DNA from 2 places in the Marinomonas dokdonensis genome. Region 2 is predicted to be linked to the other one. Evidence: riboswitches for the same ligand, from Rfam matches in the RefSeq annotation. Region 2 holds a riboswitch; the other holds the start of a gene.
The links. A riboswitch is a leader RNA that binds a small molecule or an ion and turns the genes downstream of it on or off. The one in region 2 is predicted to bind thiamine pyrophosphate.
Positions count from the first base shown of each region.

Region 1: linked by a shared signal. The riboswitch ahead of thiC (phosphomethylpyrimidine synthase ThiC) and the one ahead of thiD (bifunctional hydroxymethylpyrimidine kinase/phosphomethylpyrimidine kinase) in region 2 are both predicted to bind thiamine pyrophosphate.

Region 1 covers NZ_JBRAND010000004.1:73,331-76,464, forward strand. Annotated here, with positions in the region: gene ACUM5Y_RS11125 (penicillin-binding protein activator) at 1-89, opposite strand, end outside; gene rsmI (16S rRNA (cytidine(1402)-2'-O)-methyltransferase) at 193-1,053, shown strand; TPP riboswitch at 1,117-1,222, shown strand; gene thiC (phosphomethylpyrimidine synthase ThiC) at 1,398-3,134, shown strand, end outside.
Region 2 covers NZ_JBRAND010000002.1:104,739-107,872, reverse strand. Annotated here, with positions in the region: gene ACUM5Y_RS05010 (ABC transporter permease) at 1-194, opposite strand, end outside; gene ACUM5Y_RS05005 (ABC transporter ATP-binding protein) at 191-991, opposite strand; gene thiD (bifunctional hydroxymethylpyrimidine kinase/phosphomethylpyrimidine kinase) at 994-1,842, opposite strand; TPP riboswitch at 1,915-2,016, opposite strand; gene ACUM5Y_RS04995 (DUF6435 family protein) at 2,063-2,245, opposite strand; gene ACUM5Y_RS04990 (MFS transporter) at 2,322-3,134, opposite strand, start outside.

The DNA.
Region 1 (3,134 bases), on a different contig from region 2:
TAAATACTTTCAAGTTGTGTCGCTGTTTGTTGTGCCGGTGTGGCTTGGATACGAGTCACTTGACTGCTGGGCGTGGTATTTAAATTCACGGATCCGCATGCACTTAGCAGAAAAGTACATAAGGTTAATGGTATGATGCGCGGCGTAAAGATGATCATAATCGACAAATACTAAAAGAGACAAAGAGGCAATATGGTAGCACATAGTTCAGATGATGTGAGAGGCACCTTATACATAGTTGCAACCCCTATAGGAAATCTTGACGACTTCAGTAAGCGTGCAGAACAGACCTTACGCGAAGTGGACTATATTGGTGCTGAGGATACACGTCATAGCCGTCGCTTACTTAACCATTTCGCCATCGATGCCAAGCTATTTTCTCTTCATGATCATAATGAAAAAGACAAAGCAGAATACGTGGCCAGCCTATTAATGGATGGCAAGAACGTCGCCCTAGTATCCGATGCTGGCACACCACTGATTTCTGATCCTGGTTATCATTTGGTGGCCCATTTACGAGCTCAAGGCTTAACCGTCACACCAGTGCCAGGTGCTTGTGCGCTAGTGGCCGCTTTGTGTGCCTCTGGCTTGCCGACCGATCAATTCTTTTTCGCAGGCTTTGTGCCAGCAAAATCGAAAGCACGTTGTGATCTTTATGAGTCATGGAAGAGCCAAGCGGGGACCGTGGTTTTTTATGAGTCTACCCATAGGGTTTATGACTCCATCGCTGATGTGGCCAAAGTTTATGGTGACAGCGCGAGATTGGTATTGGCCCGAGAAGTAACCAAAACCTTCGAGACTTTTTTGTCGGGTACGGCAGAAGAAATCTTGGCGAAATTCGATGCGGATGCAAATCAGCTAAAAGGTGAGTTTGTAGTAATGCTAAGTTATGTCCCAGAAGCAGATGATGAATCTGAGCTTGAGGCCAAGCGTGTGTTGTCTATTTTGCTCGAAGATCTACCCGTTAAACAAGCGGCGGCGATGGCGGCTAAACTCACTGGCGAAAAGAAAAATCATCTCTATAAATTGGCCTTAGGCATGCAAGACGCTTAACTAGGCTTCATCGCATTTCGGCAAGTTGGGAGTTTACATCCGTTTTTTAGTGAGTATACTCAGGGCCACTTGTCGGAGTGCCATTTGGCTGAGATCGTACAATTAAGTACGGGATCCGCAGAACCTGATCGGGCTTATACCCCGCGTAGGAAACAAGAAAGCGTTACTTTTCTTATCTGCATCGAATGAGCTACCGCACAGTATGATGCTGATTCTATGCTATACCTCTTTGAAATCACCCATACTTTGCGTTGCTCATGTTTTGAAGCATTAGCACAGTATTGTGTTTAATTCTTTAAACAGCACCTCAGACAAGCAATTCTCCATTTTTAAGGGAAATGCTCATGTCGAACATTACAGAAATAAAAAAACCGAACAAATTAAGCCGTGAAGCCTCACGCTTACAAGCTAAAGCCGTCATTGAATCCCTACAGGGTTCACCTTTTCCTGCTTCAGAACGCATTTACATTGAAGGTTCGGATGCATCGATTCGCGTGCCTATGCGTAAAATCAATGTTACTGACACACCCGTTGGTACGGACCCTAATAATCTAACGTTCGAATCCAATGAGGCCATCTATGTTTACGATTGCTCTGGCCCATACGCGGACCTAGAAGAACACATTGATGTCTACAAAGGCTTGAACCCTATACGAAAAAACTGGATAGAAAAGCGCAAGGATACCCAAGTATTACCACAAGTATCATCCGAGTTTGCTAAGTCTCGTTTAGATGACCCAGAGTTAGAAGCGTTACGTTTCAAACAGAAAACGGCTATTCGTAAAGCCTCTGCGGGGAAGTGTGTTACCCAAATGCATTACGCGCGACAGGGTATCATTACCCCAGAAATGGAATACATCGCCATTCGTGAAAACCAAAACATCGATGCTATTAACAGCGAATTACTGCTAAAACAGCATCCGGGTCAGAGTTTTGGCGCTAATTTACAACAGCGTATTACGCCAGAATTTGTCCGTGATGAGGTCGCTCGTGGCCGCGCCATCATTCCAAACAATATTAATCACCCAGAATCTGAGCCCATGATCATTGGGCGTAATTTCTTGGTGAAGGTAAACGCTAACATAGGTAATTCGGCAGTGACTTCCTCTATCGAGGAAGAGGTGGAAAAACTGGTCTGGTCGACTCGCTGGGGGGCTGACACCGTGATGGATTTGTCCACGGGCAAAAACATTCACGAAACCCGCGAGTGGATTTTACGTAATTCCCCAGTTCCTATTGGTACTGTGCCTATCTATCAGGCCTTAGAAAAAGTTGATGGCGTGGCGGAAGACCTGAACTGGGAAGTTTTTCGTGACACCTTAATCGAGCAAGCAGAGCAGGGGGTAGACTACTTCACCATTCATGCTGGGGTGTTGCTGCGTTTTGTGCCGATGACAGCAAAAAGGCTTACTGGTATTGTTTCTCGTGGCGGCTCTATCATGGCCAAATGGTGTTTGGCACACCATCAAGAAAGCTTTTTATACACGCGTTTTCGTGAAATCTGTGAGATTTGTGCTCAATATGATGTGGCTCTGTCACTGGGAGACGGCTTACGCCCGGGCTCTATTATGGATGCCAACGACGAAGCGCAAATGTCCGAGTTACGCACTTTGGGCGAGTTAACCAAAGTAGCATGGGAATACGATGTGCAGGTGATGATTGAAGGCCCTGGGCATGTGCCTATGCAGTTAATTGAAGAGAATATGCATCAGCAATTGGAACATTGTCACGAAGCGCCTTTTTATACCTTAGGGCCTCTTACCCAAGACATTGCTCCAGGCTACGACCACATTACTTCTGGCATAGGGGCGGCGCAGATAGGTTGGTATGGCTGTGCCATGTTGTGCTATGTCACCCCCAAAGAGCATTTGGGCTTGCCTAATAAAGAAGACGTCAAGCAAGGGCTTATTACCTATAAGATTGCTGCCCACGCAGCGGATTTGGCAAAAGGCCACCCAGGTGCTCAAGTGCGTGATAACGCCTTATCTAAAGCGCGTTTTGAGTTCCGTTGGGAAGACCAATTCAACTTATCTTTAGACCCTCATACCGCCCGAGCTTACCACGATGAAACCTTGCCTCAA
Region 2 (3,134 bases):
TTTTCCAGCACCTCCATGGGCCCTGGCAATATAAAGCTAGGAAGGGCTAATGCACTGACCAATATCTGCCACAGCAGCAAGATAAAAAGAAAACACCCAAGTCCGGTGAGAAACTTGGATATGGGTGCGGTTGAGCGAGCCATTACCAAATTTGCACGATGAGATGCGGGGTCTAGTGGCGAAAAGTCACTCACTGTAAGCCCCCTTTTATATCACTTTGCAGCAAGCTCATTATCCTTTGCTGAAGATCGGCACACTCGCCGTCGTATTCCCGAGGCGGGGAATTAACGGGCACAGATAAGGCTTCGACTCGGCTTGGACGTCCCTTAAAAATATACATATTGTGAGCCAAACGAATGGCCTCTAAGGGGTCGTGAGTCACTAAAATAACGGTTTTATCGGCCAACAATTCATAAGCTAGAGTCTGTAAACGGTGACGGGTGACCGCATCGAGTGCAGAAAATGGCTCATCCATAAGAATGACACCTTTGTCCTGCATCAAGGTTCGAGCGAGCGCCACTCGTTGGCGCATACCTCCGGATAACTGCTGGGGGAATTGTTGCTCTTGTTCTGCCAAGCCTACTTGCGCCAACAGTGTTTTAGCTCGCTCTATAGCGCCCTCTTGTTCTGCCTTACCTGAAGCCGAATCCGTAAATTTTCGGCTCAGCAGCACATTGTCCAGCACAGTCAGCCAAGGCAATAACAAGTCCTGTTGAGCCATGTAAGCCACTTGTGATTTTAAGCTTGCGGAATCTGGATAAATATTAAGCTCTCCGGACCAGAGTACCTGATCATCCAATAAGCCCGCGAGGAACTTCAAAAGAGTGGATTTACCTCCGCCACTTGGGCCGAGCAAACAGGTCCACTGCCCTGGGGGAACATCCATAGAGAGCTTATCGACAATCGCTTCATGACCTTGCAAATAGGTAATTTGAAGGTTGCTAAGCATTATCCCAAGTGGGCATTTGCGAGCATCGGATGAGTGAGACAAGGCTACACTCCCCGGAAAAAGTGATGAACAGGGCCGTGGCCCTGCCCTACTTTTAGCTCATCAGCATGTGCAATGGCTTCGCTGATATACTCTTTCCCTAATGCCACCGCCTGGGATAATTCATGGCCTTGGGCCAGATAACACGCGATAGCCGAAGAAAGCGTACAGCCTGTGCCATGGGTATTTTGGGTTTGAGTACGAGGAGCAGATAAGTGCTCGATGCGATCAGCAAAGATTAATAAATCAGTGCTGTCTGCTTCTTGCTCTAGGTGTCCTCCTTTCAGTAATACCGCCCCGCAGTCTAGCTGCCTAAGCTGACTCACCATGTCTGTCATGGCGTTAGTGTCTTGAGGTAAAGGCGCCCCTGTTAATGCTACCGCTTCAGGTAAATTTGGTGTAATCAGATCAGCCAGAGAAAAGAGTTCAGTTTTGAGGGTAGCGATAGCGTCTTGCTGCAACAGCAAATCACCACTGGTGGCCACCATCACAGGATCAATTACCACGTGAGCAGGTCGATACGTTGCTAATTTTTTTGCCACCAGCTTAATGATGTTACAGTCCGCCAACATGCCTATTTTAACGGCTTGAACATTCAGGTCAGAGAACACAGCATCTAATTGTTTTTCAACGTGTTCTAAAGGAATTGCAAAAATGGCATCAACACCCAGAGTGTTTTGTGCAGTGATCGCTGTGATCACGGAACAAGCATAACCACCGGTGGCACTAATAGCCTTGATATCCGCTTGAATACCAGCTCCACCGCCACTATCTGAGCCAGCAATGGTCAACACAATAGGCGTTGCTTTTGGGGGTAAAGTACCAGTGAGTGATATGGGGGACAACTTTGACATAGTGGCTCCAAAACGAGCGCAGGAACTATATCAAGCCATAGAATAAACAAATGCAGCAGGCACTTGCCGAGACAGAAACGACCTATAGTTCCCTACGCCAGTGTTAACTGAATCAGGTTCAACGGGTCTGCATAACATGCACTCTCAGCCAAATTGGCCCCCCGACTATATGCCACCATAGTAACAAGTTTTCTCTAAAGCGCAACCAGCAAGCACTGGCTTAGCGGGTACCTTTCTCAGCCTCCAGCGCATCCAGCTGCGCCTTGATTTGCTCTGCCTGCTCAGTGAGTTCTGCATAGCCACGAATGTCACCACTACGTTGCGCTTGCATGGCCTGCTCTAGTTTCGCGGCATAGCTCTTGTGGAGTTTTTTGCTTGGGTCGGACTTAAACAAAGAAAACATATCGGCTCTTTAATGTTGTGAATTGAAGTATTTATATATCATACGCAAGCCATCCCAAAGTGGATGAGTTTTCATCCTAAAGCTTTACCAAGTTCTCATGGCAAACGCTGTTTCGCCAGATCAAACTTAACCCAGCCAACACCACCACACCTAATACCAGCCAAGATGCCGCGATCACTCCACTCCAACCCCATAATTGCCAAAATGGGTCTAAATAAAAGCCACCGACACTGGCGCCCACATAATAAAACAGCAGATACAGAGACGAGGCACTGGCTTTAGCTTGCTTCGCCAAGCGACTCACCATACCACTGGTGGTGGAGTGACATAGAAAAAAGCCAAAACTGTTTATCAACAAACCGAGAATAATCGACCACAATGTTTCCCCTAAGGTCACCAAAGAGCCCAGCATAAAGATGCAACTACCAAGCACCATAATCGGTGCCTGCCCCCATCGTTTGGCTAATTTACCCGATAACGCAGAGCCGAACGTTCCTGCTAAATAGGTCAAAAACAACAAGCCCACGTACTTAGCACTTAAATGATAAGGCGCAGCTTCAAGTAAAAAAGTCACATAGCTATATTGGTTAATAAAGATGAGAAAACTTAAACCACCGATAAAATAGCAAGTCAGTAACCGCGGATTGCTTAAATGGCCACCCATGTTCGTTAGTACATGACCAAGTTTTAATGGCTTAGGGGTAAAGTGTTGAGAAGCTGGCAGCAGCCAATAAAACGCTAGTAAGCAACTTAGACTGACTATAGACATCACAAAAAAAGCCGCCGAATATCCTAGCCACTCGCCAACAAAGCCTCCAACCAAGCGTCCACCGATTCCCCCTAACGTGTTTCCGCTAATGTATAAACCCACTGCCACGACTAAGGCTTC